Regions from separate parts of the Bilifractor sp. HCP3S3_D3 genome, predicted to be linked through region 1. Evidence: predicted binding sites of a transcription regulator. Region 1 holds the regulator's gene; the other holds the start of a gene.
The links. Region 1 encodes NrdR, which represses ribonucleotide reductase genes. Its sites were predicted from a motif close to CACAANATNTTGTG; they were not measured.
Positions count from the first base shown of each region.

Region 2: nrdD (anaerobic ribonucleoside-triphosphate reductase) is a predicted target of NrdR. The motif match lies at 4,538-4,551, and genes of this name have one in related genera.

Region 1 covers NZ_JBQHWP010000005.1:88,738-104,902, forward strand. Annotated here, with positions in the region: gene carB (carbamoyl-phosphate synthase large subunit) at 1-830, shown strand, start outside; gene ACTNDI_RS04390 (undecaprenyl-diphosphate phosphatase) at 945-1,841, shown strand; gene ACTNDI_RS04395 (COG2426 family protein) at 2,073-2,552, shown strand; gene nrdR (transcriptional regulator NrdR) at 2,839-3,288, shown strand; gene ACTNDI_RS04405 (transposase) at 3,345-3,863, shown strand; gene ACTNDI_RS04410 (aminotransferase class I/II-fold pyridoxal phosphate-dependent enzyme) at 4,119-5,333, shown strand; gene ACTNDI_RS04415 (citrate/2-methylcitrate synthase) at 5,447-6,808, shown strand; gene ACTNDI_RS04420 (YqeG family HAD IIIA-type phosphatase) at 6,813-7,382, shown strand; gene efp (elongation factor P) at 7,463-8,026, shown strand; gene ACTNDI_RS04430 (DUF5688 family protein) at 8,363-9,247, shown strand; tRNA gene ACTNDI_RS04435 (tRNA-Arg) at 9,800-9,872, shown strand; gene ACTNDI_RS04440 (hypothetical protein) at 10,091-10,948, shown strand; gene ACTNDI_RS04445 (pseudouridine synthase) at 11,097-11,837, shown strand; gene ligA (NAD-dependent DNA ligase LigA) at 11,953-13,956, shown strand; gene metA (homoserine O-acetyltransferase MetA) at 14,069-14,995, shown strand; gene sdaAB (L-serine ammonia-lyase, iron-sulfur-dependent subunit beta) at 15,143-15,814, shown strand; gene sdaAA (L-serine ammonia-lyase, iron-sulfur-dependent, subunit alpha) at 15,905-16,165, shown strand, end outside.
Region 2 covers NZ_JBQHWP010000011.1:47,801-63,965, reverse strand. Annotated here, with positions in the region: gene ACTNDI_RS08150 (hypothetical protein) at 1-253, shown strand, start outside; gene ACTNDI_RS08145 (HU family DNA-binding protein) at 525-863, opposite strand; gene ACTNDI_RS08140 (CCA tRNA nucleotidyltransferase) at 1,120-2,466, opposite strand; gene proS (proline--tRNA ligase) at 2,728-4,167, shown strand; gene nrdD (anaerobic ribonucleoside-triphosphate reductase) at 4,639-6,873, shown strand; gene nrdG (anaerobic ribonucleoside-triphosphate reductase activating protein) at 7,388-7,912, shown strand; gene ACTNDI_RS08120 (Fur family transcriptional regulator) at 8,172-8,630, shown strand; gene ACTNDI_RS08115 (ferritin family protein) at 8,752-9,330, shown strand; gene rsmA (16S rRNA (adenine(1518)-N(6)/adenine(1519)-N(6))-dimethyltransferase RsmA) at 9,527-10,468, opposite strand; gene ACTNDI_RS08105 (hypothetical protein) at 10,699-13,542, opposite strand; gene ACTNDI_RS08100 (glycogen/starch/alpha-glucan phosphorylase) at 13,626-16,124, opposite strand.

The DNA of each region.
Region 1 (16,165 bases):
AGAAGAAGATTGAAACCGACACCCGGAAGCTCGCGAATGCCCTTCACGTTCTCGGAATGATCAACATCCAGTTTATTGTTTACAAGAACGAGGTATATGTGATTGAGGTAAATCCGAGATCCTCCCGCACGGTTCCTTATATCAGCAAGGTCACAGGTATTCCGATCGTACCGCTCGCGGCGCAGGTGATTCTCGGCCACAAGATCCGGGAGCTCGGATATGAGCCTGGTCTTCAGCCGGAGGCGGATTATATGGCAATCAAGATGCCCGTCTTCTCCTTCGAAAAAATCCGGGACGCGGACATCAGCCTCGGACCGGAGATGAAATCCACAGGAGAATGTCTGGGCATCGCGAAGTCCTTCAACGAAGCTCTTTACAAGGCATTCATCGGTGCAGGCGTCCGTCTGCCGAAATACAAGAACATGATCGTCACCGTCCGCGACAGCGAGAAGGAAGAGATCACTCCGATCATCAAGAGATTTGAAAATCTCGGATATAAGATTTTCTCAACCCGGGGAACTGCGAAATACCTGACAGAACATGGAGTTCATGCAGTTCCGGTTAATAAAATCGAACAGCCGAGTCCGAACCTCATGGATCTGATTCTCGGACATAAGATTGATCTGGTCATCGATATACCGGAACAGGGCGCGGAGCACTCCAGAGACGGATTTGTCATCCGCAGAAATGCCATCGAAACCGGCGTAAATGTCATCACCGCAGTAGATACGGCAAGAGCGCTGGCGACATCTCTGGAGAATACGGATATCAAGACGCTCGATCTGATCGATATCGCAAAGATTCTGAAACGAGGAAACAGAAACAAATAAGAGTCAGAGGACAATCCGGTTTTTACTGAAGATGTAAAGACCGGATTCCTTTGTCTTATGGCAGTGTCCGCGTTTTCGACGAATTTATACAATAAGAGTAAGGAAAAGGAAAAAATGTTTATTACACTGTTAAAAACGATTATACTGGGTATCGTGGAGGGAATTACTGAGTGGCTCCCGATCAGCAGTACCGGTCACCTGATTATCTTCCAGAAGATTCTGAATCTCGGAATGAGCAAGTCCTTTGTCAGTATGTTCGATGTCGTCATTCAGCTTGGCGCGATCATGGCTGTCGTTGTAATCTATTTTAAAAAACTTTGGCCCTTCCACACATCGAAGAATGCTCCGTCGAAGACGCAGTTTTCCAGTCCGCAGACAGAAGGCGCTGCGGGAAGCTTTCAGAAATTTGCGGATCGGTACATCTACATGGACAGGATCGTGCTCTGGCTGAAGATCATTGTCTCGGTAATACCCGCGATCATCATCGGGTTTCCTCTGAATGACTGGATGGATGAGCATCTGTACAACCCGCAGGTGGTATCCGCGATGTTGATTATCTACGGTGTTCTGTTCATCCTCATCGAAAACCGCAACAAAAATAAGGAACCGAGAGTATCGAAAATCAGCCGGATTTCTTTCAAAGATGCCCTGTTTATCGGAATCTTTCAGTGCCTGGCTATGGTACCCGGAACATCGCGCTCCGGCGCCACAATCATTGGGGGCATTCTGATCGGACTGTCCAGAACGACTGCGGCGGAATACACCTTCTATCTGGCCATTCCGACGATGCTTGGCGCTTCCGTGCTGAAGCTCGCGAAGTTTGGACTCGCCTTTACGGCGATGGAAGCTGCGGTGCTCCTGCTCGGCTGTGTCGTTTCCTTTGTGGTATCGATTTTTGTCATCAAATTCCTGATGAATTACATCCGCAGACATGACTTTAAGGTGTTCGGCTGGTATCGGATTGTACTGGGCGCCATAGTGATTCTTCTCGGAATTGCAGGTGTCATCTGATGTTTGAAGGAATTTAAAAGGAGACACGGATAGCCATGCGCGTCTCTGGAAAAAATAACAGATACTCATAAGGAGTCCGGAAAAAGACAAAGCTATACATACGGATCGGGAAAATGTACCACAGACAGTAATACGGATTTAGGGGAAAAAAGAAGATCCTTATTCATCCGGATCCGGGGAAAAAGAGACAAAGTATAGAATGCAGAAAGATTTTGCGTACAGGAGAAAGCAATGTTCCGAAAATATCTCATTACTTTTATCATCTCAATGGTTCCGATCGTTGAACTCAGAGGAGCAATCCCCGTCGCCGCAAAGATGGGCGTTCCGCTCCTTCATGCGTATATCATCGCGGTGATTGGAAATATGGTTCCGGTTCCTTTCATTTATTTCTTTGCAAGGAAGATTTTGGAATGGGGCGCGGATAAGAAATACATCGGTAAATTTTTCACCTTTTGCCTGGAGAAAGGGAAAAAAGGCGGTGAAAAGCTGAAGGAAAAAGCAGGAAAGGGTCTGTTCGCCGCGCTTTTTATCTTCGTTGGCATTCCGCTACCGGGAACCGGCGCGTGGACCGGCACACTGGCTGCGAGCCTTCTGGACATGGGATTCAAGGAGAGCGTTGTGGCCGTAATGCTCGGTGTTCTGCTTGCCGGAATCATCATGGGGCTGGCGTCGGCAGGTGTTCTCGGAGCGGCAGGGCTTATCGCGGGATGATATGAGACGGGCGTAACTCTTGCGGAGTGGCCGTACGTACGCGGAGCGGCAGGATTTATTGCGGGATGATATGAGTCAGGCAGGACAAGGTTATCTCTGACGTGCCAGATGTGAAGAAATGGGAACGATATGTAATTGTCTGTCGTTCTTCCGGATTGGCATCATTCCTGCAGCGGATAAATGGGAACAGTGAAACAACCAGGGTGAAATTGCGTCACAAATTGGATATGCTTCGGATTGCCTGTGCTGTGCACTTTCGCAATCCCGGATTTTTGAGGGAATACAGATGAAATGTCCATATTGTAATCAGGATAACACAAGAGTCATTGATTCCAGACCAGTGGAGGAGGATAATTCCATCCGGCGCAGAAGGGTCTGCGATCATTGCGGCAAGCGGTTTACCACCTATGAAAAAATTGAAAACATTCCGGTCATGGTGATCAAGAAGGACATGACGCGGGAACGTTACGACCGGAACAAGCTGTACAACGGCATCATGCTCGCCTGCAGAAAACGGATGGTCTCTGTCAAGCAGATGAATGACATTGTAGATCAGGTAGAAAATGAGATTTACAGCCGTGAGGACAAGGAAATCTCAAGCCACGAGATCGGAACCATGGTCATGGAAAGACTGAAGAATCTGGATCCTGTGGCATATGTAAGGTTTGCGTCCGTATATCGTGAATTCAAGGATGTGAACACCTTTATGGAAGAACTCAAGAAACTGCTGAAGTAACGCGGGAACAGTTCTGGACCTGTTTCTCTGCGATCGAAAACGAAAGGCCCGAAGACATGGCATTTGTACAAAATACATATCAGCAGCTCTCGTTTGTCGATTCCCTGAATCATCTGAGTGAACGGGAGAAGAAGCTGCTGGATCGTTCCTGGGCAAAACCGTTCGGGGATGATATTTTTCCAAAAATCGATGAACGAAAATTTGCGGATTTCTACAGTGACAGGAGCCCGAGACCGAATACCCCGGTCAATATCGTGCTGGGAGGCATGCTGCTGGAGGAACTGCTGGACATGACCGATGATGAGATGATTGAGACGCTGAATTTTGATATAAGATTTCAGTACGCCCTGCACACGACGGTTTATGACAGCCAGCCGTTCAGCACCAATACATTCCGGCGGTTCCGGGCCAGAAATGAGGCAAACACGGAAAAAACAGGTGAGGATCTTCTCGGCACATATATGAAGGAGCTGATCTCACTTGTGGTGAACAGTCCGGACCCGAGGCTTAATCCACTTCTGAGACGGATCCGGGAAAAGAAGCGGGCAGCAGGCGGAGCACCACAACGTGTATAAGGTGCGCGTTGCAAGAATTGAGTGTAAATGTTACAATATATTCTGATTGAAATTGAAAATGACGGGAATTAGCGCCACAATATATAGAATGACATGAGATATATAAAGACAGTTGCTCCGTTGCTTCACAACCCGTGCAGCTGCTACATGTGACCGGCTTTGCCGGTCTGTCGCGGCGTTTGCCCCACCGTTTCATACTATGTATGAGCGGATGTGGCTGACTGCCCGTACATATTCATCTGGGGAGGTACAGTTATGAGACAGTTCAATAAATCATCAAAGCTGGATAATGTGTTATATGATGTCCGCGGCCCGGTTGTTGCAGAGGCGGCCCGCATGGAGGAGGACGGAAAGAAGATCCTGAAGCTGAATATCGGCAACCCGGCGACCTTCGGCTTTACAGCTCCGGATGAGGTGATCCACGATATGATGAGCAACCTCGCAGACTGTGAGGGATATTCTGACTCAAGAGGCCTTTTTTCCGCGAGAAAAGCGATCATGCAGTACTGTCAGCTGAAGAAAATTCCGAACGTTGAAATCAAGAACATTTACACCGGCAACGGTGTCAGCGAACTGATCAATCTGGCTCTTCAGGCACTTCTGGAGGATGGAGATGAGATTCTGATTCCGGCTCCGGATTATCCGCTGTGGACAGCCTGCGCGACGCTTGCGGGAGGCAAGGTTGTCCATTACATCTGTGACGAGCAGTCAGAATGGTATCCGGACATTGAGGATATCGAGAAAAAAGTTACCGACAAGACCAAGGCGATTGTCATCATCAATCCGAATAACCCGACGGGAGCCGTTTATCCGAAGGAGGTCCTGGAGGAGATTGTCAGAGTCGCGCGTGAGCATCAGCTCATCATTTTCTGTGATGAAATCTATGACCGACTCGTCATGGACGGCATCGGCCACACTTCCATCGCTTCACTGGCGCCGGATCTTTTTTGTGTGACCTTCTCCGGCCTTTCGAAATCCCATATGATCGCGGGTTTCCGCGTCGGCTGGATGGTTTTCTCGGGGAATCTTGAGATGGGAAAAGATTATCTGGAAGGCATTAATATGCTGTCCAATATGCGGCTCTGTTCTAATGTCCCGGCGCAGTCGATCGTCCAGACCGCTCTTGGAGGATATCAGAGCGTCGAGGAATATCTGGTTCCCGGAGGACGAATTTACGAACAGAGAGAGTGTGTGTACAATCTGCTGAAGGATATTCCCGGTATCAGCGTTGTAAAGCCAAAGGCTGCGTTCTACATCTTTCCGAAGATTGACACGGAGAAATTCAACATCACCGATGACATGAAGTTTGCCTATGATTTCCTCTATCAGAAGCAGGTGCTGATCGTTCAGGGAACCGGATTCAACTGGATCGCGCCGGATCACTTCCGGATTGTATATCTGCCGCACAGAAGGACGCTGCGGTCTGCGTGTGCGAAGCTTGAGGAATTCCTTCAGTATTATCATCAGTAACAAATCCGGACAGCAGTGTAGTTCTGCGGGGACCGGAATGGCAGAGAGCGGGTAAACGGTTTGCGGGAAAGTTTTCCATGAATCAATGACAACAGAGAACAGGAGTAAAAAGGATGAGTTTTCAGACGAAGGTCACGCCGGAGATTGTGGAACTTGCAGAGGAATGCAAGGAGAATACAGGAATCGCAAAAGGACTCTACGCAGAGTATGATGTTAAGAAAGGACTGCGTGATGTGAACGGTCAGGGTGTCCGCGCAGGTCTGACCAATATTTCAAATATTGTATCCTTTAAAAATATTGACGGTAACCGGGTTCCCTGTCCCGGAGAATTATATTACCGGGGAATCAACATCCATGATCTTACGGAGGGCTTCCTCCGTGAAAACCGCTTCGGGTTCGAGGAGGCGGCGTATCTACTGCTTTTCGGAAGACTTCCGAAAAAAGAGGAGCTGGATGATTTCTGCGTTCTCCTTGCCAATCAGCGCTCACTTCCGAAGAATTTTGTCCGGGATGTCATCATGAAGGCGCCTGCAAAGGACATGATGAACACACTCTCGAGAAGTGTCCTGACGCTTTATTATTACGACAAGAACGCAGACGATATTTCACTCCCGAACGTTCTGCGTCAGTGCCTGAATCTGATTGCTGTCTTCCCAATGCTTTCGGTATATGGCTATCATGCATATAATCACTATATCAAGGGGAAAAGCTTCTATATTCACAATCCGTCGCCGAAGCTGTCGACGGCGGAGAATATCCTTCTGATGCTTCGTCCGGACACAAAATATTCTGAGCTGGAGGCAAAGGTTCTGGATCTTGCCCTGGTTCTTCATATGGAGCATGGCGGCGGAAATAATTCTACCTTTACGACTCATGTAGTAACTTCTTCTGGTACAGACACGTATTCGACCATCGCGGCGGCTCTGGGGTCATTGAAGGGACCAAAGCACGGAGGCGCCAATATCAAGGTCGTGAAGATGTTTGCGGATCTGAAGAAGAATGTCAGAGATGTGACTGATGAGGATCAGATCAGGGAATACCTGAAGAAACTCCTTCATAAGGAAGCGTTTGACAAAAAGGGTCTGATTTACGGAATGGGACATGCGGTGTATTCGATCTCCGATCCCCGTGCACAGATCCTGAAATCCTTCGTAGAGAAGCTTGCGGATCAGAAGGGCAGACACAAGGATTATATCATGTACTCAATGGTAGAGAAGCTTGCTCCGGAGGTCATCGCGGAGGAACGCCATATCTACAAGGGCGTCAGCGCAAATGTCGATTTCTATAGTGGTTTCGTCTACAGCATGCTGGACCTGCCGCTTGAGCTGTATACACCGATTTTCGCCTGCGCGAGAATTGTCGGATGGAGTGCGCACCGCCTGGAGGAGCTGATCAATGTAGATAAGATCATCCGTCCGGCTTATATGAACATCTGTCCGAACGGCGAATACATTCCTCTCGATGAGAGAAAATAAGAAAATGCAGGGAAAGAGAGAAGGGTACGCACGCAGAATGAAAAACCATGGATTTTTGAAGAAATTTTATCCGGATGAATGGCTGGATTCCGCGTATCATATCAATTTTGCCTCCTGGTATGAAAAAGGATACCGGGGAGTGACCTTCGATATTGACAATACCCTTGTCCCGCACGGCGCGCCTGCTGACAGAAGGGCAATCGATCTGTTTCGCAGGCTTCATGAGATGGGATTCCGGACCTGCCTGATCTCAAACAACCGCAAATCAAGAGTTGCTCCCTTTGCGGCTGACGTGGAGTCGGATTATCTCTGCATGGCGAACAAGCCTTCCGTGAAGGGATACTGCAGGGCCTGCGAAATCATTCAGGTTCCGACCGACAAGACGATCTTCATCGGAGACCAGCTCTTTACAGATGTCTGGGGAGCCAGACGAGCGGGGATGTACTGCATTCTTGTCAATCCGATCGATCCGAAGGAGGAGATCCAGATCGTGCTGAAGCGGTTTTTGGAAAAGCCTGTTCTGAAGGCGTATGCGCGTGACAGGGGAACAGACGGCATCCAAAAAAAATGTTGAAAATCAGGTAAAAATTATATATAATAAATCACGGTCTATTGCAAAAAATGACACGCAGGTAAATAAGGAGGTAACATCACATGGCAGATGTAGCAGCTGGTGAGTTTAGAAATGGTATGACCCTTGAAATCGAAGGAAAAGTTTGCCAGGTAATTGAGTTTCAGCATGTAAAACCGGGCAAGGGAGCAGCCTTCGTCAGAACAAAACTGAAAGACGTGATTAATGGCGGCGTTGTAGAGAAGACATTCCGTCCGACCGAGAAATTCCCGGCAGCGAGAATTGACCGGCATGACATGCAGTATCTTTACAATGATGGAGATCTGTATTACTTCATGGATCCCGAGACCTTTGATCAGATTGCAGTAAACAGCGAGACGGTAGGTGATTCTCTGAAGTTTGTAAAAGAGAATGAGGTCGTAAAGCTGAATTCCTACAATGGAAATGTATTTGCAGTAGAGGCACCGCTCTTTGTCGAGCTTGAGATCACAGAGACAGAGCCCGGATTTGCCGGAAACACTGCTCAGGGCGCTACAAAGCCGGCCACTGTTGAGACCGGAGCACAGATCAATGTACCGCTGTTTGTAAACCAGGGCGACAAAGTCCAGATCGATACCAGAACCGGCGAATACCTCAAACGTGTCTGAATCAGATAAATAGATTCCGCTGCTGCCCCGACGACAGCCGGAGTCGTGTCCGCGCATGGCAGATATGCTGCCTGCGCGGAGCTTATCTTTTCTTCTGATGTTATTACTTCTCTTCTGATATTATTAATTCTTATTCTCTTATCCAATTCTCAATTTTTAAATTATTTGTATTCTTTTTTCATTTTTTCTTTCTTCATTCTTTTTCAGTTCCGTATCCGGGTTTCTGCCTTTTTTCTACCTTTCCATTTCTGATTCCCTTTGTATTGGAATCCCTTTTCACAAATCCCCAAAAGATAGAACATTCCACACATAAATTTTATTTAAGGAGGAATTTTTATGAGCTACGATGAGTTTGAACAGCTTCTGGTACACGAGATGAAGGAGGACTCTGCTGACAGTACGGATGTAAGAGTCTGTGAAGTCCGCAAAAACAATGGAGTCAGGCGGAGAGCGCTTGTTCTGCGGGACAGTACGGACCGGCCTCAGCCGATGCAGTACCTGGAAGATTATTACGACATGTGGGAAACCGGAGTTTCCATTCGGCATATCGTGAATCTCATCCTTCAGGAACGTGAGAAAATGAGTGGTGTATACCGGAAGCTGCCCTCGGGATTTTTTCAGAATTATGACGAGGTGCAGAAGAATCTCCGGTGTCATTTGATCAGTGAGAAGAAGAACCGGGAGCATCTCTGCGAGGTGCCCCATCTGCGCTGGATGGATTTGGCAATAACGTGTGTATATGATCTGAGCGTGCCGGATTACCCGGATTGCATGATTCAGATCCGGAATGAACATCTGCAGATCTGGGGAATCAGCGCGGACCAGGTCATGAAGGATGCCATGGCTGCGACGGCAGAACATAGTGAGATCCTTTTTCAGCCGCTGGTAAAAATTCTGGAAGAGGATCTGAGGTGCAGCGAGGGGGAGGTTCCTGAGACTCCCCTGTATCTCCTGACGAATCAGTCCCGGATGTATGGAGCGGTGTGTATTGCGCTTCCGGATGTGACGAATCATATTGCTCAAAGACTGGACAGCGACTACTTTATCATCCCGAGCAGCATTCATGAATGCCTGATTCTGCCGGATGACGGGATTTACCGGACATCAGAGCTGAACCGGATGGTCTGCGACATCAATCAGACGAATGTCGAAGAACAGGATGTATTGTCGGATCATGTGTATCTGTACAAGAAGCCCGAAGCGAGAATGTATCGGGCGTGACGGAAATGTGCTTTCCATAAGAGTAAAAAATACCTGTTGTCTTCGAAATCGCATACAGTCTCTTACACACGCTTCGCGCGTGACGATCCTGTCTGCGTTTTCGAGATACAGTATGCCACAAACTGTATAAGTCCCCGCGTCACTTCGCTGCTTCGCAGCTTCCGTGCCGCTAACAGGTATGAGCATTCCTGCGTTGCTTCGCACCGCTCCATGCTCATACCTGTTGTCGTCGCTAATGTTCTTGCCCACTGGTGAGCAAGCTCCCCGTGGGCCAAGAACATTGCGACTGGACTTATACAGTAAGTCGTGACACATACTGTATAAGCTACGGATTGCTCCGTGCTCCGCACTCCCGCAATCCTACAGGTATTCGCACTTCCGTGCCGCTCGCGCGTCACTTCGTGCTCATACCTGTTGCCTTCGAAATCGCATACAGTCTCTTACACACGCTTCGCGCGTGACGATCCTGTCTGCGTTTTCGAAGAGCTTATACAGTAATTTGACATTTGCAGTTCTATGTGCTAAAATCTTTTTGTTGCGGAAATTTGAAATGCGTTTGTAGCTCAGGGGATAGAGCAACGGTTTCCGGTACCGTGTGGCGGGGGTTCGAATCCCTCCAGACGCGCGAAGGAACTGCCGGATAGATGTCTTGACATTTACCCGGCTTTTCTTATACCTGTAACGGAGATAACTGATATGCAGTCTGCTGCGCGGTTTTAAGAGCTTATGGAACCAGCAGGGTTATGAACGGCACCAATAGTTCTGTAAATGTTTTACAGGCATACAGGCTTCGGATCGCTCTGTACTGCGCACTCCCGCAATTCACAGAAGGAGTACTGTTTTATGTCAGAAAATAATAGAAACAGAAAACCAAAACGTAAATATAATCCTGTTCTGGAATGGATTTCGGACCGTCTGAGATATATCGAACTAATTGCGGCGATCGTCGTCGTCATTATCGTGCTTGTTTTCCTCGTACGTGGGATTCTTAAGAGAAACGAGCAGCCGCAGAATGCCACGGGACAGGCAGTTCAGTCCGTCTCATCAACCGCGTCCGACGCGGATTCATCTTCTGAGAACAACAGCGTAACACCGGCCGTCAGCTCGGGATCAGCTTCTGTAAGTTCTTCTTCTTCCGGTACGGACACACTTAAGAAGGATTCCGGAGACGTAAACGCCGCAGTTCAGACATACTTTGGGGATCTGATTTCCAGCGGAAACAGCGGAACGATCGAGTCGTATTCGAATATTACGACATATTCGTACCCGGGTCCTTCTGAAGGCACTTACATTGCTTTTGTGGAATACAGTTACAAGTACAAGGACTATGCGGACACTATTCCCGGCCTTTCCGAATTTTATGTGGCACCTGATGACAGCGGCAAGCTTGTGATCTCGGATGATTCCTCAGAGGAGATTCAGAAGGCGATGAGTGACGCCGCATCCACAGAATCCGCAAAGGCGCTGATCGCCGATGTTCAGAGCAAGTATGACGCAGTTGTCAACGCGAATGAAGACCTCAAGAACTATATCTCAACGCTCGGCTCCAGTGCGGCAGACAGCAGTTCAGATGCAGGTTCAGCTTCAGCGGAGGATAGCTCCGGGGATAATGGCACGGATTCCACAGGAAACAGCGGAACGGAAGAGGAAAATAGTGGCACAGCAGATACAGCCACTGACACAACGACAGATACTCAATAACGACAATGCCCCGCGGTCGGGGCGCCAGAATATATATAAAGTCAGGTGCTCCGCGCTGTGGCTGCGGAGCACCCGTATATATATTCATACAGCCGGTTCCGGATTTTTTTGCGAGTCATCTCCGGGCCGGCTGTATTTGGAGTAATTTATGAGAATCAACAAATATCTTAGTGAGTGCGGAATATGTTCGCGCCGTGAAGCAGACCGGCTTGTGGAAGCCGGTCATGTTTCTATCAATGGGAAAAAAGCTGCACCGGGGTCACAGGTAGAAGAGGGAGATCGTGTCATGTTCGACGGGAAAAGAGCTGTTCTGCCGATGGACAAGATCTATTTGAAGTTCTATAAACCGACGGGAATTGTGTGTACCTTCGAATCCAGAGAAAAGAACAACCTGGGAAATTATCTGAAGTATCCGCGGCGTGTTACCTATGCCGGAAGGCTGGACAAGAATTCCGAGGGCCTCCTGATTCTGACGGATGACGGAGACCTGATCCAGGAAATGATGACAGCGCGGAATTTCCATGAAAAGGAATACGAAGTAACGGTCAGCAGGGATGTTACGGAAGATTTTCTGGACAGAATGCGCGGGGGCATCTATCTTTCTGAGCTGGGGGTTACGACAAGACCGTGTCGGGTGAAACAGACGGGAAGGCGCAGTTTCCGGATCATTCTGACCCAGGGGCTGAACCGGCAGATCCGCCGCATGTGCAAGTACTGCGGATACGGCGTTCAAAGCCTAAAGCGTATCCGGGTCGTCAATGTGCGGATCGGAGAGATGAAGCCGGGTGATCTGGATGAGATGACGCCGGATGAGATCCGCGAGCTGAAAGCAACACTGAATGGGGCTATTCCGGAGAAACGGGCAGGAACGGCAGACATGGTCAGGTAAAATGATCGCGCAGAACCGGGAAGGGGCGTCATGCATGGACAGGCGGAAGGATTCCCGAGAAACAGGCAGGAACGGCAGGTATGGACAGGGATTATCCCGGAGGAACAGGTGAGAAATGAGTTTTGATGAGTATAATGAACTGAAGACGACGATCATGCATCACATGGATCTGTATTACAACCGCAACGAGCCTGAGATAACGGATTATGAATATGATCAGCTAATGCAGAAATTAAAGGCAGCCGAAGAAGAACATCCGGAATGGATTACGCCGGATTCGCCGTCTCAGATTATCGGCGGAGTCGCAAAAAGGGAAGCGGGCGTAAAGATTGTCCACAATGTACCGATGCTTTCGATCGAGGATGTTTTTCACTATGAGGATGTCACGGAGTGGGTGAAGAAGGTGCTGACTGTGCATCCGGACGCCCAGTTTTCCGTTGAACAGAAAATCGACGGCCTGTCGATGACGCTCCGATACCGGGGTAACGGAGCAGGAACTATGCGTCTGGAGACCGCGGAGACCCGCGGCGACGGATTCACCGGCGAGGATGTAACGGCAAATGCCATAGTGATTCCGAGTGTACAGAAAACCATCCGTGCGCCCTATGACTATCTTGAGCTTCGCGGAGAGGTCTATATGACCCATGAGGATTTCGAACGCTTTAATGAAGAACAGGAAAAAAACGGCAGGAAAATCGCGGCGAATCCACGGAATCTGGCGGCGGGAACCCTTCGGCAGCTCGATCCTTCCATTACGAAGAAGCGTGGTCTTCGCATGTTTATTTTTAATGTGCAGGATGGCCCGGCAGAACTGATGGAGCGTCACGACAGAGCGCTGGACTGGCTCTCGGAGAGAAAGATCGAAACCGTCAGTCACACGCTGTGCAGCAGCCCGGAAGAAGTGCTTCAGGCGATCACACGCATCGGTGAGATGCGGGACGAGCTTCCCTATGACATTGACGGCGCGGTTGTAAAAATTGATCAGATCGCATACCGGTCGGATTTCCCGGCGGGAAGCAAATATTCCGCAGGGCATATTGCCTATAAATATCCGCCGGAAGAGCGGCCCGTCGTGATGGAATCCATCGAAGAAACTGTGGGAAGAACCGGAAAGATCGGCTTCATCGGCCATGTATATGACAAGGAAACGGGAAAGCCGGCAAGGCTGTGCGGAACCAGCGTATCACGGGTTACGCTGCACAATCAGGATTATATCCGTGATATGAAAATCGGAATCGGAGGCGTATACAAGATCCGGAAGAGCGGAGATATTATTCCGAAACTGACGGGATGCATCACAGAACCGGAACAGGTCTATCAGGCCTCCCGCTTCTGTCCGATCTGCGGACAGCCGCTGATCCGTGAGGAGGATACGGCCGATATCCGATGTGTGAATCCCTCCTGTCCCGCGCAGCTGACGCGCACGATTTCGTATTTCACCTCGAGAAACTGCATGGATATTACAGGTCTCGGAGAGACACTGGTGGATGAGCTTGTGAAGGAGAACTATCTCAGGAATTACGCCGACATCTACTGCATGAAGCAGCATCGGGACGAGCTGATCGAAAAGGGAATTATCGGCAAGGAAAAAAATACGGATAAGGTTCTGGCAGCCATAGAAAAATCCAAATCCAACAGCCCCGTCAGACTTCTGACCGCACTCGGAATCCGCAATGTAGGCGGGTCAACAGCCCGCGAACTGATGAAGCATTACCGGAGCATCAGGGAACTGGAGGTAGCAACAGAAGATGACCTTGTACAGATTCCGGATATCGGCGAAACGACAGCGCGGGATATTGTGAACTTCTTCTCAAACGAAGAGAATCAGAAGATCCTGAACAGACTTTCGGACTATGGCCTAAAAATGGAAATGGAGAAAGAAGATACCACGGACAAGCTTGCCGGTCTCACCATCGTAGTGACCGGAACACTCCCGACCCTCGGAAGGGCAGAGGCAAAGGCCCTGATTGAGAAAAACGGCGGAAAATGCACAGGTTCCGTATCCAGGAAGACGAGCTATCTGGTAGCCGGAGAAGCCGCGGGAAGCAAACTGGAGAAGGCACAGGCGCTCGGTGTTCCTGTCATCGATGAGGCGGGACTGCTCGCGATGCTGTCTTGAACGTTATATGGAGAAAGCGTATAATATACGCATATGACTGCCAGAAAATGTAATCGCTATAGCCCTGTGGACGCAGGATGCAGCAATTGTATATACGAAAAGAGGATTCCATATGCCTATTAAGATTCAGAATGATATTCCCGTCAAGGAGGTTCTTGAAAAAGAGAATATATTTGTCATGGATGAGGACCGCGCAATACACCAGGACATCCGTCCACTGCAGATCCTGATTTTGAATCTGATGCCGCTGAAGGAAGATACGGAGCTTCAGCTTCTCCGCTGTCTGTCAAATTCACCGCTTCAGATTGATATTACCTTCATGGTTCCTGCCTCTCATCACGTGAAGAATACTTCGATCAGTCATATTCAGAAGTTTTATGTGACGTTTGAGGATATCTGCAGAGAGTATTATGACGGGATGATTGTGACCGGCGCGCCGGTTGAGCTGATGGAGTTTGAAGAAGTAGATTACTGGGATGAACTCTGTGAGATCATGGACTGGTCTGAAAAGCATGTGACTTCAACCATGTATCAGTGCTGGGGCGCACAGGCGGCGATGTATCATTTCTACGGGATTCAGAAAAGGCTTCTCGACCACAAGATGTTCGGCCTCTTCGAGCATCAGATTCATAAGCGCAAGATTCCGCTGGTCAGAGGCTTTGATGATGTGTTCCTTTGCCCGCATTCCCGTCACACCGAAATTCCGATGGATGAACTTCAGCATCACCCGGAGATTACCGTTCTCACGGATTCGGATGAGGCCGGTTTTTTCCTTGGAATGGCAGACGACGGAAGGAAGGTCTTCGTACAGGGACATCCGGAGTATGACCGTATGACCCTTGACCGGGAGTATAAGCGGGATCTGGCAAAAGGAATGGATATCGCCATGCCGGAGAACTATTATCCGGACGATGACCCGGAGAAGAAGCCGTTGCTGACCTGGAGGGCGACGTCTGCGGCTCTTTACGCGAATTGGATCAATTATTATGTATATCAGGTAACACCGTACGATATGTACGGCACCCCGGATTTCAGATAACGGAGGAGCACGGGAATGCAGTGATTGCTATTGCTGCATCATTTCCCGTGCTTTTTTGTATATATAAGAACGGATTACTGTTTATCATGACGCAGAACATGAGACAGGATCAGATGTTCACAGCATCACACAGACAGGAGGAAGGAAATGAACATCTTTGATATTACAGGGCCCGTGATGGTAGGACCTTCCAGCTCTCATACCGCAGGCGCTGTGAAGATCGGAAATGTCTGCCGGAAGCTGACCGGAGAGAAAATCACCGATGCGGAGATTCTGCTGCACGGATCATTTCTGGCGACAGGTAAGGGACACGGAACCGACAAGGCATTGGTCGCCGGCCTGATGGGTTTCGCGGTGGATGACAGCCGGATTCCGGACAGCTTCCGGATTGCAGAAGAGGAGGGACTGAGATACCGTTTCGGAGCGATCGATCTGGGAGAAGACGCACATCCGAATTCGGTTCTTCTGAATCTGACGTCGGAGAGCGGACGGAAGCTGGAGGTTCAGGCGTCTTCGATCGGTGGCGGAAGGATCATGATTAACCGGATCGATGGACTGGAGGCAAACTTCAGCGGAGATCTTCCGACACTGATCGTTCACAACCTGGATCAGCCCGGCCATGTAGCAGAGGTGACCAGTATGCTGGAGCATAAGTCCGTGAATATCGCGACGATGCAGCTCTATCGCTCGGGAAGAGGCGGCCATGCGGTGATGGTCATTGAATGCGACCAGGAAATTCCGCGTGAGTCGCTGAAATGGCTGGAACATCTGGAGGGGATCGAGAAGGTAACTTATTACAGTCTGCAGGAGGGGGATTAAGAGTGTTATCCCGTCTCCGGATGAAATAGAGAACAGAGAACGCTCGGATGCAGGGCAGCAGATTCGTGCATAGGCAAGGGGAGGAGAAGTTTGTATCATTCACTAGAAGAGATTGCAAAGGTTTGCAGTGAACAGCAGATTCCGTTCTGGAAGGCAGTCATTCTCGACGATTGCAGAGAGGAAGGAATTTCAGAAGAGGGATCCATGGAAAAAATGGAGGAAATCTACACCGCGATGCGGGATTCGGATACCAACTATGATCCGGATCTGTATTCCGCGAGCGGCCTGGTCGGAACTGACGCACAGAAGCTGCGCCGGTATCATGAGGGCGGGGAGAGCATCGTCGGAGGT
Region 2 (16,165 bases), on a different contig from region 1:
AGACGTCCTCTGCGGACAGTACACTGCAACCCAGAAGGAATCCGGCGATGACGGAATTACGTGGACGGTACTGGACGGAACAGATGTATATACCGGTAATAGCTTCAGCATCGGATGTGTTGAGGGAGACGACGGCTCTGCTGCTTTCTATGATCAGAATGGCACTACCTACACTGCGGAGTACCTGGATGCAGATCAGACCATCACTTACTTTGGCACTGCAGTTGGTTTACTTGCGGCAAATGGTCAGTAAAAAGCCAGTTCTTTGCAGAGTCTGACCATCTCCAGGAAGACACTTTGTAAAAAGGGCGTGTGAAAAAACATTTCGTTTTTTCACACGCCCTTTTCTGTTGTGTTTCAAAATTAATTATGGAACGGGAGCCGGATCATGAAATCCAGCTCCCGTTTTTTTGCTTTTCAGCCAATTACGATTTTCCAAAAATCATTCGAACCAAATTATAATGTTCATGAACATTATAAAAAATTTTTGGTTACAAAAAACAACCGTTCTTCAGCAGCTGCTGTTATTTGATCATGTCCTTCAGAGCTTTTCCTGCCTTGAACTTCGGAGATTTGGATGCCGCAATCTCGATGGTCTCACCTGTCTGCGGATTTCTTCCGCTGCGCGCCGCTCTCTCAGATACTTCGAAGGTTCCAAATCCGACAAGCTGCACTTTATCTCCGTTCTTCAACGCTTCTGCTACAGTATCAATGAATGCGCCAAGAGCTTTCTCAGAATCCTTTTTCGAAAGTCCCGTTTTCTCGGCGATTGCTGCCACTAATTCGGTTTTGTTCATGTAATACTTCCTCCTAAAATTTACAATATATGGTCTTTTTATACTCTCAGACGCCTGATTTGTCAAGAAAATCCAGGTGTTTCAAGCATCCTCAAGAGTTTACTTTATACCATCCTCCGGCTTCTGACAACCGCCTTTTTGTTTTTTCCCGATTTGCACAGGATTTTTCCTGCGCACGGATTCACGATCTCTGTCTGAATTTAAATTTCTCGTCATGATCAGGGCATTTTTTGAAAATCGTCTGAACTCACGCCCGCTCTCTCACCTGCATTTTCAGTACAATAAACCGCCATGCGATACATCATGCCACATGCTGTACAAGCTACCGATTGCTCCGTTCTTCAGACGAGCCCGTACAGAAGCCGAAAAGAAATTCCCGGTTGTTCTTCTCCGGATCATCCAGCACAAGCTCCAGTGCCTTCTGGAGACAGACGCCGATCTCCGGTCCCTTCGGAATTCCTGCGTTGATCAGATCCCTGCCGTTAATCGCCAGGCCTTTCAGATCCACGCACTGATTCTCGCTGATAATCCTCTCTCCTACCTGAGCCACCCCGATCACACGGCGAAGCTTCTCCTCGCGCTTCCACTCGCTCTGCGCCATCGTATCCGCGTCCTGTACCCTGATGAAGAGCGGGAAAAGATCCTTCCCTACCTTATTGATAAGATGACGGACCTGCTTCTCATCCGGCTTTACTCTCCAGTCATGATAGATGATGAGCGTCCGCACCTGGCGGATGGTGTCGTTGTCCATCTTCAGCCGCCGCATGATCTTCACAGCCATGGCAGCGCCCTTCTCTCCGTGCCCTTTGAAATGATCAATTCCATTCGCGTCTGTCGTTCTGCATGCCGGTTTTCCCACGTCATGAAGAAGCATCGTGAAACGCAGAATTCTGTCGTTCTTCACCTCCGCCATGGAGACGAGAGTATGCTCGCCGACACTGTACATGTGATGCGGATTGTTCTGCGGCGTTCGCATCATCTCATCAAATTCCGGAAGGATGATCCTAGTGATCCCGGCCTGATAAGCCACCTTCAGATACTCCGGGTGGTCCGACGTAATCAGCTTTGTGAGCTCCGCGCAGATGCGCTCTGCACTGATCTTCGCCAGATTCGGAGCCAGCTTTACAATTCCCGCGATCGTCTCCGGATCAATTCCGAAATTCAGCTGCGCAGAAAAACGAACCGCGCGCAGAATCCGAAGAGCATCCTCTGAAAAGCGTTCCTCCGGGTTTCCTACACAGCGGATGCACCTGCGCTGCAGGTCATCCATTCCTCCGTAGAGATCAATCAGACCCTCTTCCTCATTGTATGCCATCGCGTTGATGGTGAAATCGCGGCGCTTCAAGTCCTCCGGCAGACTCGCCGTGAAGGTAACGTTCTCCGGATGACGGCTGTCCTTATATGTACCGTCAATCCGATAAGTCGTCACCTCATGCGCTCTGCCGCCCACAAGCACCGTCACCGTTCCATGCTCGATTCCGGTATCCACCGTCTTCACAAAAATCCGCTTCACCTGCTCCGGGAGCGCCGACGTCGTGATATCCCAGTCCTCCGGCCTTCTTCCCAGAATGGAATCACGCACACATCCGCCTACGATATAAGCTTCATATCCCTTTGCATGCAGGCTGTCCAGAACCATGCGGACAGTCGCCGGTATTCTTATCTTCATACTACAAAGTACCTTTCCACTCTCACTTCAGTTTTCCGGAGCTTCTCCGTCTGAACTTCTACCATAATAATCCGTTTTACAGCCTGATGCAAGCGAAGCGGTACCGTCAGCCTGTCAAGAGACTGTCAAGCGAAGCAGTACCGTCAGCCTTGACAACCATTTCTATTGAGGTTAGAATTTATGCTGATTGCGTTCGCGAAGAAACCGCAACCACATTAAGTACCGTTATGTACATGATCGATAAATAATCAGGAGTTCACTATGGCAAAGGATAAGAAATTAGTAGAGCAAATCACGTCGATGGAAGACGATTTTGCGCAGTGGTATACCGATGTCTGCGTCAAGGCCGATCTGATCGGATACACCAGCGTAAAGGGCTGCATGGCGATTAAACCCGCCGGCTATGCGATCTGGGAGAATATCCAGAATAATCTCGACGCCCGCTTCAAAGCGACCGGCGTTCAGAACGTATATATGCCGATGCTGATCCCGGAAAGCCTTCTCAACAAGGAGGCGGAGCTTGTGAAAGGCTTCGCTCCGGAGGTTGCTTGGATCACCCAGGGCGGATCCGAGAAGCTGACTGAGCGTCTCTGTGTGCGCCCGACTTCCGAGACACTGTTCTGCGATTTTTATGCAAAAGACATCCATTCCCACAGAGATCTTCCAAAATTATACAACCAGTGGTGTTCCGTTCTGCGTTGGGAGAAGACAACCCGTCCCTTCCTCCGCTCCCGTGAATTCCTGTGGCAGGAGGGTCATACCGCTCACGCAACCGCAGAGGAATCGGAAGAGAGAACCGTTCAGATGCTGAACGTCTATGCCGATTTCCTGGAGCAGGATATGGCTATCCCTGTAATTAAAGGACAGAAAACCGAGAAGGAGAAATTTGCAGGCGCAAAGCACACTTACACCGTCGAAGCCATGATGCACGACGGAAAGGCCCTTCAGTCCGGCACCAGCCACAACTTTGACGACATCTTCGCAAAGGCTTACGGCGTACAGTTCACCGACAAGGACAATACCCTCAAGTATGTGCATCAGACCTCCTGGGGAATGACCACCCGTGTCATCGGAGCCATGATCATGGTACACGGCGACAACAGCGGTCTCGTACTGCCTCCTCATATCGCTCCCGTTCAGGTCATGATCATTCCGATCCGCCAGGATGCCGAGGGCGTCATGGACAAGGCTCTCGAAGTAAAAACGGCGCTTGCCGCTGCCGGCGTCCGTGTGAATCTCGATGATTCAGAGAAGAGTCCCGGCTGGAAGTTCTCCGAGCAGGAGATGCGCGGCATCCCGATCCGTATCGAGCTCGGACCGAAGGACATCGAGAAGGGTCAGGCTGTTCTGGTTCGCCGCGACACCCGCGAAAAGACCATCGTCCCGATCGAAGAGATCCCGCAGCAGGTTCCCGTTCTGCTTGAAACCATTCAGACTGACATGTTCCGCCGCGCAAAGGAGCACCTGGACACCCATATCTATGACGCGACTGATTATGACACCTTCTGCAAAACTGTTGCAGAAAAGCCAGGCTTCGTGAGAGCGATGTGGTGCGGTGATGAAGCCTGCGAAAACAAGATCAAGGCAGATACCACGGCTACCTCCCGTTGCATCCCCTTCAAGCAGATCAGGATCAGCGACCGGTGTGTATGCTGCGGAAAGCCGGCAAAGCATGAGGTTATCTGGGCAAAAGCGTACTAAAAATATAATTGTTATGGCCTTCGAAATCGCATCCGGACTCTTTCGCACGCTTCGCGTGCGTCGTGCCTTTCTGCGTTTTCGAAGAGCTCTCTTTTATTACTCTGTATAAGCTTCGCGTCACTTCGCTGCTCCGCAGCTTCCGTGCCGCTAACAGGTATTCGGATTTCGCGCATTCGCGCTTCATCCTCATACCTGTTGCCTTCGAAATCGCATCCGGACTCTTTCGCACGCTTCGCGTGCGTCGAGCCCTTCTGCGTTTTCGAAGAGCTTATACACTAAAAAACGCTGAATTTACCGGAGATTTCTTGTGAACTTTTTTCGCAAGTTTCCCCTTCACATTCTGCAAGTGTTAGGTTATTATAGTAGGGCACACAAGATGTTGTGCCCTACTTTTTGTTTTTAACAAAATATAGTACATTCAAACAGGCAGAGTTCCAGAATCTGTTTTTTCACTACCCAGGGGGATTAGAAATGGAAAAGAAAGTTACTACAAATGTCATCAAACGAAATGGCGAAGAGGTTACCTTCGACATTACGAAGATCTGCAACGCAATTGCAAAGGCCAACAATGAAGTCGACAAGATTCATCAGATGAATCCGTATCAGATTCAGGCGATCGCTGACAATGTCGCGGACCGCGTCAGCCAGTCCCCTCACGCGGTCAACGTCGAGGATATCCAGGACATGGTAGAGACCGGAATCATGGAGATGCGCGGCTTTGAGGTTGCGCAGAAGTATGTCCGCTACCGTTATAAGAGGACGCTCGCGAGAAAATCAAACACCACGGACGATGGTATTCTCTCGCTGATCGAGCAGAACAATGAAGAGGTGAAGCAGGAGAATTCCAACAAGAACCCTGTCATCAACTCCACCCAGCGTGACTACATGGCCGGAGAGGTCAGCAAGGATCTGACAAAGCGTATTCTCCTTCCGGAAGATATTGTGCAGGCCCATGAAGCCGGAATCATTCACTTCCATGACTCCGATTACTACGCGCAAAAGGAGCACAACTGCGACCTGATCAACCTGGAGGACATGCTGCAGAACGGAACCGTCATCAGTGAGACCCTGATTGAAAAGCCCCACAGCTTCTTCACCGCCTGCAATGTCACCACACAGATTGTCGCTCAGGTTGCATCCAACCAGTACGGCGGTCAGTCCTTTACCCTCGCCCACCTCGCGCCCTTCGTGGACATCAGCCGGCAGAAGATCCGCAAGGAGGTCATCGCCGAGCGTCAGGAATGCGGAGAGGACATGGATGAGAAGATTATCAACCTCATCACTGAGCGCCGCCTTGCGGAAGAAATCAAGAGCGGCATCCAGACCATCCAGTACCAGCTCATCACTCTGATGACCTGCAACGGACAGGCTCCCTTCGTAACCATGTTCATGTATCTGGATGAGGTTCCGGACGGACAGACGAGAACCGATCTCGCCGCCATCATCCGTGAGGTTCTGGTTCAGAGAATGCAGGGTGTCAAGAACGAGAAGGGTGTATGGATCACCCCTGCTTTCCCGAAGCTGATCTACGTTCTGGACGAGGACAATATCCATCCCGACTCAAAGTACTACTATCTCACCGAGCTTGCGGCGAAATGCACCGCAAAGCGCATGGTTCCCGACTACATCTCCGCCAAGAAGATGAAGGAATACAAAAACGGCGATGTATATCCCTGCATGGGATGCAGAAGCTTCCTCACACCGGACAACGAAAGTGTACCGGAAGGTCTCTGCGACAACGACAACAAGTCCGGATCCAGAAATCACATCGACGGAAAGCACAAGTACTACGGACGTTTCAACCAGGGCGTCGTTACCATCAATCTTGTCGATGTGGCCTGCTCCTCCAAGAAGGACATGGACAAGTTCTGGGAGATCCTTGATGAGAGACTTGAGCTCTGCCACCGTGCTCTCCGCTGCCGCCACGAGAGACTTCTGGGGACACCTTCCGATGTTGCCCCGATCCTCTGGCAGTATGGCGCGCTCGCGAGACTGAAGAAGGGCGAAACCATCGACAAGCTCCTGTACAACAACTACTCCACCATCAGTCTCGGATATGCGGGTCTCTATGAGATGTGCGTATACATGACCGGAAAGAGCCACACCGACCCTGAGGCAAAACCGTTCGCCCTCAAGGTTATGCAGCACCTGAACGACAAGTGCGCCGAGTGGCGTGCCGCGGAGCATATCAGCTACTCCCTGTACGGAACCCCGATGGAATCCACCACATACAAATTCGCGAAGTGCCTGCAGAAGCGCTTCGGCGTGATAAAGGATGTCACCGACCACAACTACATCACGAACAGCTACCATGTCAACGTCCGCGAGAAGATCGATGCCTTCCAGAAGCTTAAGTTCGAGGCCGATTTCCAGAAGCTTTCCCCGGGCGGAGCCATCAGTTATGTCGAAGTTCCGAACATGCAGGACAATATCCCCGCCGTAATCTCGGTGATGCAGTTCATCTACGACAACATCATGTACGCTGAGCTGAACACCAAGAGCGATTACTGCGAGGTCTGCGGTTATGACGGAGAGATCCAGATCAAGGAGGACAAGCACGGAAAACTGATCTGGGTATGCCCGAACTGCGGAAACACCGATCAGAGCAAGATGTCCGTCGCGCGCCGCACCTGCGGATACATCGGAACCCAGTTCTGGAACCAGGGCCGCACACAGGAAATCAAGGACAGAGTCCTTCATCTATAATCTGTGTTCTTTAGCGCTGTAATATACAGTAAACCTCATACGATAGGCCGTGCCACACACTGTATATGCTGCGGATTGCTCCGTGCTTCGCACGGTATATGTCCCCGTGGCACGAGAGCTGCCTCACAGCTTCCGTGCCGCTGACAGGTATAAGCTACGAATTGATTGAGACCGCCACACCAGCCACCTTCCATGAATATATGTCTCCCGCATGTGTCTCCGGCAGCATCTACTGCCCGACTCCGTCATCCGGAACACCAGAGCGGACCAGGCGACACACGGAATCATGGAAGCGGCCGGTGCGGCGGTTTCTTTTGCATCGCGCATCATAAAGCAGGTGATCGCGGGATGATCCGGAGTTGCCGGAGCTTGTGGCGGCATGTGACAGTTTCTTTCTGCAGTATATTTTTTCGTCTGAAAAAATAATGCAAAAGTTAATCCGTCAAACAATTCATCAGGTGTCAAAAATGTTTTTTAAAGAAACTGAACAAGTATTTACGAAAGGATTGTGTCTATGAATTACGCGAACATCAAGGAGTTTGACATAGCGGATGGCCCGGGCGTCAGAGTCAGCCTCTTCGTCTCAGGCTGCAGGCACCACTGCAAGGGCTGTTTTAATTCCATGACCTGGGATTTCAATTATGGAACGCCTTTTACCGAAGAAACCACAGAAGATATTCTGAAGGCTCTCAGACCGGATTATATCCAGGGTTTCACGCTTCTGGGCGGCGAACCCTTTGAACCGGAGAACCAGAAGGTCCTTGTCGGACTTCTGAAGCGGATCCGTGAGACATACCCCTCCAAGGATATCTGGTGCTACACCGGCTACACCTATGATGTCGATCTGATGGAGGGCGGCAAAGTATACACCGATGTCACGGACGAGATGCTCTCCTACATCGACCTCATCGTCGACGGTGAGTTCATTGAAGCGCAGAAGGACGTCACCCTTCTCTTCCGCGGAAGCCGCAACCAGCGGCTCATCGGCCTGCATGGGTACAAGGCTCCTGAGGAACGGAAGCACAATCTTAAGAAATGATCCTTATCACCGCCCACTCGCACCAGGTAAGCCTGACTTTTTTCCCAGACTTTTATCATCCAGGACAAAGCTTTTAAATCATCTTTTTGGGGCTTATACCAGGGCAAAGCTTTTAAAGCATCACTGCCTGGTATAAGCCCCCAAAAAAAAGAAAAGAAAAAGAAAACTTTTTTGAATTACCTGTTGACAACAAGGGAGGTCAGGCCTATACTATAAACAGTAATCGTTCTCATTATTATTTTAAAGAAAGGATAAAGGCATGGCAGTATTGAAACACAGCCGCCAGAGGGAAGCTATCTACAATAATCTCCAGAATCGCAAGGATCACCCCACAGCGGATATGATTTTTGCGGATATACGGAAGGAATTTCCGAATATCAGTCTTGGAACTGTATACCGTAACCTCTCCCTTTTATCTGATCTTGGCAAAATCCAGAAGCTTGCCGCAGACGGTGTCGCGGACCGGTTCGACGGAAACGTCCTTCCGCACGATCACTTTATCTGCCGCAGGTGCGGAGCTATGACAGATATGGATTTTGTGGATACGGAACGGTTCAAGGAGGAAGCAGCCCGCCGCTTTGACGGCGAAATTGAAAGCTGCAGTATTGTTTTCTACGGGATCTGCGCAGACTGCAAGAAAAAGGAAGCGATGAACCTGTCTGAAGAAGAATATTCTTCTGAGACGCAGCACCCCGTCGGGATTCAGCCCACAGCATAAGCTGTCACTCCAATAAGATTTGTTGTGTAATTGTTTCAGTTGGTTATGATGGTTTTTGTCCGATTACCCTGAGGAGGTAAAACGACAGCACAATTTTTCTTTAAGAAAGGTGGTAACTCAAATGGCTAAATGGAAATGTACAGTATGTGGACACATCTATGATGAAGAGGTTGAAGGCGTAAAGTTCGAGGATCTTCCTGCTGATTGGAAGTGCCCGACCTGCAAACAGCCGAAATCCAAATTTGTAAAGATCGATGAGACTGCTGAGCGCACATGGGCTGCCGAGCATGTAGTAGGCATTGCCGCTGACGTTCCGGAAGATATCAAGGAAGGCCTGAAGGCTAATTTCGAAGGTGAGTGCTCTGAGGTTGGAATGTATCTGGCAATGGCCCGTGTAGCATTCCGCGAGGGATATCCGGAAATCGGTCTGTACTATGAGAAGGCTGCTCATGAAGAGGCAGAGCATGCTTCCAAGTTCGCTGAGCTCCTTGGCGAGGTTGTAACCACAAGCACAAAGAAGAACCTTGAGCTTCGTGTAGAGGCTGAGTATGGCGCAACCGAAGGAAAGTTCGAGCTTGCAAAGAGAGCAAAGGCTGAGAATCTGGACGCAATCCATGACACTGTTCATGAGATGGCTCGTGATGAGGCAAGACATGGCAAGGCATTCGAGGGACTTCTGAAGAGATATTTCGGAGAATAATCCGAGAAAACTGATATATAAACTCCCCGGCATCACATCTGAACGCTGTCAAGGCAGCGAACAGCTGATGCCGGGGAGTTTTTTGTATTCGGAAATATGGTATTCTGCCAAAGGGTGCCAGGCAGCCAGAGATTTACCCATCTTCAGGGATATAGCAGTTTTGTTGCTGAAGACTGCATAGCCTGAAAAATATTTGTCATGTAACCGGAGTATGCTTTACTCCCGACGAGGAATCCACATAATCCGCAGTGTCCTCCTTGCCGGACAATGCGTCCGCAAGATCCGCAAATTGCTTCAGATCCAGTGCCTCGCCCCGGATGTTCTCCGAAAGCCCGCATTTCTCCATGGCAGATTCAATCTGTTCTCTGGAAAAATCAAGCTCACGGCTGTTTCTCAGTCCGTTGAAAAGCGTTTTTCTCCGCTGCGCGAAGGAGGCACGGATCAGACGGAACATCAGTCCTTCATCTTGCACCTGAACCCTTTCTTCCGCTGACCTGCCGGTCAGACGGATCACCGCGCTTCCTACGTTCGGCCTTGGCATGAAGCAGTTCGGAGGCACATTTGCCACAATTTCAGGTCTGGAGTAATACTGAACTGCCAGCGACAGAGCCCCGTAATCCTTTGTTCCAGGGGATGCCTGCATCCGTTCCGCGACCTCCTTCTGGACCATGACAGTCACGGACTCCAGCGGAACCTTCTTCTCAAGAAGCTCCATCAAAATAGGGGTCGTGATGTAATATGGAAGGTTTGCCACAACCTTAACCGGTCTTCCGCCGTTGTGCTCCTCCACAAAGCGGTTCAGATCAATTGTGAGAATGTCCTGATTGATAACCGTCACATTGTCCCAGTCCGAAAGTGTGTCCTCCAGGATCGGTATCAGATTGCGGTCGATTTCCACCGCATACACCTCACGTGAAGCATAGGCAAGGTACTGGGTGAGTGTTCCAATTCCCGGTCCGATCTCCACCACACAGTCATCCCGTCCGATCCCTGCAGCACGAATTATCTTCTCCAGCACGTGGGGATCGATCAGAAAGTTCTGACCGTATTTCTTCTGAAATCGAAAGCCGTACTTCTGCAATATTTCAATTGTTCTGGCCGGCGTACCGAGCCAGGGCTCTTTTCTTGATTCACTCAATTCCTCTGTCCCCTGAAAAAAAATACAGCATGACGCTGTCTCTGGTCGTGTTGTCTCCGGTTCTGTGGTCTCCGGTTCTGCGATCTCCGGTTCTGTGGTCTCCAGTTCTGCGGTCTCCGGTTCTGAGATCCCTGGTTCTGCTGTCCCTGCTCCGCAAGCAGGCGCCGACGGATTTATGAAGCTGGCCGCGCCGGCTTCGTTTCCGGTGCGGCCAGAGATTCTCTGCCTGTTCAGGTAAGATTGAAATCCTTCTCCTGAAGCACAAGCCATTTATCCTTTTTGTTTTTCCTGCTTCTGCGGCGCTTCGCCGAGGAGCGGCTGATCGCCTTGTCAATCATGTCCTTCACGATCGAAATGGTCACAGGCTCTTCCTCTGTCTGCATATTGCCGATCATGGTGTAAAGCGCAAGGATCGCCATGTCGTCGATCTTATAACCATTTTCTGTCGCATAGGTTCTGGCGAATGTGATCAATTCATCGTTTGTGAAGACAGGAATAGAGATGACTCGGTCGAACTTCGCGGCAAAACGCGGATATTTCTTAAGAAATGCACGCATCGCCACCTTCTCATCCTCGATGATTGTGATCATGCAGTCCGTCCGGAATTCCATAGCCTGGCTCAGCTTCTCAACGGTAGCCTCGTTCATCCCCGAGACATCCTCGATAACGAAGAATCCGCCCGCCATTCTGGCTACAACCTTCGCAGGATCCTTCTCATTCAGATCAGCGCCTTTGACTCTGGCAACCTTTGCCGCATCCATGCCGAGATCCTTGCACATCGCGACGACGAGTCCGTGTGTCAGACGGGTTTTTCCGGTTCCACGAGCCCCCATGACCGCGATATTGCCGTGAAGGGATGTCTTCTCACCTGCATGCTCATATACACAGCTGATCGCTTCCAGAATCTGAGCGTCCATTCCGGGGATTCTTGCAAAATATGTGAAGATCTTGCGCTGTTCCTCATTCATCCGCGTCGGCTTTGCCCGGTTCATGATACGGATCCGGCGCTCCTCCGGAGTTTCTTCACTCAGGATCTTGTCGATTGAAATCGGTACAGTGTTAGCACCGATGGTATCCAGAGGTATCGTATGCGTATGAGATGCTCTCTCTTCCTCGCTTGGCTGCGGATCCGGAATCTCAAGCTCCTCGATGTAATGAATTTCCTTTTTCTTTGGTTTCGCAGAATCGGTGTCTGCTGACGCTTCATCTGTTCTGACCTCTTTCGACGGTACGCTTCCGGCGCCTGCAGCGGTTCCTTCTGTCTCAGTCCCAGCCCCAGCCTTCAGTGTCTCTGGTGTGACCTCTCTGGACAGGTCTTCTTCTTCAAGATCACGGAGGCGGATTCCGCCCGCCAGATCCTTCGATTTTTCTGTCTCCTCCTCGACCGTCTCAGCCTCTTCCGGTGATTCTTCCTCGACCACTTCGGCCTCTTCCGGTGATTCTTCCTCGACTACTTCAGCCTCTTCAAACCGGGTCCCGGTCTTAACCCCTGTCCCGTCAGAGACCTTTTCCTCTACAATCTCAGCTTCTGCTTCAGGAGTCTCGATTTCGACGGCCTCTGCCTCTTCCACCGGAGCCTCTGCTTTTACGGTATCTGCCTTTTCCGCGGCAGCCTCAGCCTTTGAAGCACCTGTCTCTTCCACCGGGGTCTCTGCTTTCACGGTATCTGCCGTCTTCGCGGCAGCCTCTGCTTTTGAAGCACCTCTTTCTTCCGCCGGAGCATCTGCTTTCGCAGTGCCTGCCGTCTCCTTCTTCGCAGCTCCCGCCGCGATTTCACTCGAGAAGGATCCTGCTGTCTCAGCGAGAAATGCATCCAGATTAAAATCTCCGGTATTCATCTTCCTGCTGGTTCCTTCTCTGCGCGCCTTCTCGGCTGCGGCAGCCGCCGGCGTCATTTTTCTCTCTGAAACAGAATTCTGCTGCTTTAATTCCGGATTATTCGACGGTCTCGCACTTCCACCGACACTCGAAGCCTGCGATTCGTCAGTGCTCCTCCGGAAATCCGATCGCAGATCTTCATCTGAGTATCTCTCTGTATCGGCTGTCCGTCCGGCATCTGAAGTTCCGCGAAGATCAGATCCCGCATACCGGCCCGGATTCCTTCCGGAATCGACGGTAGCATTCTGATCCCGATTTCTTCCGGAATCAACACTTTCCTCTGTAAAGGAGTGTATTACATGATGGAAGCCCTTTTCCAGTCTGTCCTTGAATTCCACTGCCGCGGACTCTGCCGGATGCTCCTGCTCCGAACCCGTTCCTCTTCCGGAGCTCTGATTGTCGGATTCCATAGAACCAACGGCTTCCGCGCGATTTCTGTCACGCTTCATGAATGAGGAAGATTCCGGGACTTCCCTTTCCTCTTCCTTAAATATGCCGGCTCTCGCGGAAGCGTCCTCCTCTGTGCTCTCTGTATCCTCAGAAGGCGCCCCTGCGCTCTGCTCCTGTTTCCTGCGGTTTGCCGCTGCCTTCATCCGGTTATAGTTCTGTTCCTGTGAAGGTGTCAGAGCCGCGTACTGCTTCTTGAGCTCCATCGCCTTCATGACATATCTGCCCTCGCTGAACCACAGAATCAGATCGTCACAGGTTTCCACGCACTTCTTTGTATCACCTGCTTTCGAATACAGGACGGCAAGCTCATAAGCCCATCGCTCGGTATACTCCCGTTCCTTGTATTCCTCCAGAACATCGATCTGTGCCTCCAGCGGCGCGCCCTTTGCCTTGAACAGCTTATACTGCAGAAGACAGCGTGAATTGTCGTTTTTGGCGACCTTGGAAAATTCCCGGAAATATTTTTCCGCCTCATCGATCTGATGCAGACGGATGCAGACTTCTACCAGGCGGTACAGAATATTACGCCCGATGGAGGCGCGGCTGTACGCGAGAACCAGTATATCCTTAGCGCTCTCATAGTCCTTATTCACTTCATATACATCTGCCACCATGTTCAGGGTGTTAATGCTCTTGACACGGCGCCAGTCAATCGAATCGACGATGCTCAGGGCGTTTTCATAATCCTTCTCCCTGACATAAGCCGTCAGTTCGTCTAATTTCTGATGATATTCCTCTTTATCCAAGGTTTATCGCCTCCCGTTAATATTATCTATACTCCTTGAAACCCCTTATCCATGCGCTGCCTGCGCTCCCCGGGCACAACTGGTTATTCCGGTGAAACCTCTCCGTGAAAATCAGATGACTTCACTTCGATCTTGTCCAGCTTCCAGATATCATCGACATATTCCTGGATGGTGCGGTCCGAGCTGAACTTTCCGGAATGTGCAATATTCAGAATTGCGCTCTTGTACCACTCCTCCGAATTGCGGTACTTTGATTCCACGCGTTCCTGAGCGGCCGCGTAGGACTTGAAGTCCGCGAGAATGAAGTAAACATCTGCGCGGTTTCCGTTCTGCGGGTACAGAAGGGAATTGTAGATGTCCCGGAACATCTCCATGTCTCCGTTGGAATACATGCCGTTGATCAGCTGCATGAGAACCTGACGGATATCGGCGTCGTTGTTGAAATACTGCATCGGATCGTAGCCGCCGTTCTTCTCATAATCGATGACCTGCTCCGCAGTCAGTCCGAAGATGAAGGCGTTATCCTCACCGACCTCATCGACGATCTCCACATTTGCGCCGTCCATCGTTCCCAGCGTCAGAGCGCCGTTCAGCATGAACTTCATATTTCCGGTTCCGGATGCCTCCTTGCTCGCGGTGGAAATCTGCTCGGATACATCCGCCGCCGCAAAAATAATCTCCGCGTTGCTCACGCGGTAGTCCTCAATGAAGACAACCTTGATCTTGTTCTTAATGCTCGCGTCATTATTGATCACATCCGCGACATTATTGATCAGCTTGATGATCTTCTTCGCCCGCTCATAGCCCGCGCTTGCCTTCGCTCCGAAAATGAAGGTTCTCGGGTAGAACGGAAGTTCCGGATGCTCCTTGATCTTATTGTACAGATACATCACATGAAGAATGTTCAGCAGCTGACGCTTATACTCATGCAGTCTCTTTACCTGTACGTCGAAGATGGAACGGGGATCGACCTCGATTCCGTTGTGCTCCTGAATATATTTTGCCAGACGCAGCTTGTTCTGGTACTTGATATTGCTGAATTCCGCCTGCGCCTTCTCATCATCCGCATAAATGGCAAGCTTGCTGATCGTGGACAGATCCGTTACCCACTCCTTGCCGACATGACCGGTTACCCACTCTGCCAGAAGCGGATCTCCGTGAAGCAGGAAGCGCCGCTGCGTGATTCCGTTTGTCTTGTTGGAGAACTTCCACGGATACATCTCATAGAAATCCTTCAGCTCACGTTTCTCCAGAATCTCGGTATGAAGCTTCGCAACGCCATTTACCGAGAATCCGCCTACAATTGCAAGGTTTGCCATCCGCACCTGGCCGTCGTAGATGATCGCCATGCTGCGGATCTTCTCATCACTGTTCTGCGGATACTTGATCTTTACTGCCTCACAGAACCTGCGGTTGATCTCCTCGACAATCTGATAGATACGCGGAAGCAGACGGGAGAACAGCTCGATCGGCCATTTCTCCAGAGCCTCGGCCATGATGGTGTGATTCGTATAAGCGCAGGATTTTGTCACAATCTCCCAGGCCTCATCCCACTCCAGGTGCTGCTCGTCCAGAAGAATCCGCATCAGCTCCGGGACGGTAAGCGTCGGATGTGTGTCGTTCATATGGAAGCACGCCTTCTCCGGAAGCTTATGAATATCATCATGTCCCTTCAGGAACTTCTTCACCGCGGTCTGGATGCTTGCGGAAACGAAGAAATACTGCTGCTTCAGGCGAAGCTCCTTGCCGGCCATATGATTGTCGTTCGGGTAGAGAACCTCGGTCAGCGTCTGCGCCAGATTCTCCTGCTCCACTGCCTTGTAATAATCACCCTTGTCAAAGGAATCCAGCGAAAAATCATTGATGGCCTCCGCATCCCAGATACGCAGGGTGTCTACCACATTGTTGTTGTAGCCTACAATCGGGAGATCATAGGGAACGGCACGAACGGACTGATAGCCCTCCTGGTGGTAGTAATTTCTCCCGGTTTTCTCATCGTAGTCGACCGCGACGTACCCGCCGAATTTGATCTCCTTCGCGTACTCCGGACGCTTCAGCTCGAAGGGGTAGCTTCCGTCCTTCAGCCAGTTGTCCGGCTTCTCAATCTGATAGCCGTCCTTGATCTCCTGCTTGAACATGCCATAGTGATAACGGATTCCGCAGCCGTACGCGGTGTAGCCGAGGGTGGCAAGCGAATCCATGAAGCAGGCAGCCAGTCTTCCAAGTCCGCCGTTTCCAAGTGCAGGGTCTCTTTCTTCATCCTCGATGGCATCCAGATCAATTCCCATCTCATCCAGTGCCTGCTTTACCTCACCGTATGCGGTAAGCGCCAGAAGGTTATTGCCGAGATATCTTCCGGTCAGAAATTCCATCGACATGTAGTAAACGATCTTCGGATCATCCTTCTTCATGGTCTGCTGGGTCGCCATCCAGTTGTCGATAATGACATCCTTGACGACATAGCATACCGCCTGGTAGATCTGATGATTGCTCGCTTCCTCCAGAGTCGTCCGGAACAGTCTTCTGATCTCATCTTTAACTTCCTTCTTGAAATTATCTTTCTTGAATATCGGATTAAGCATTCTTTCCCCTTTCACTGAAAAAACACTGCCGGAAACGCACC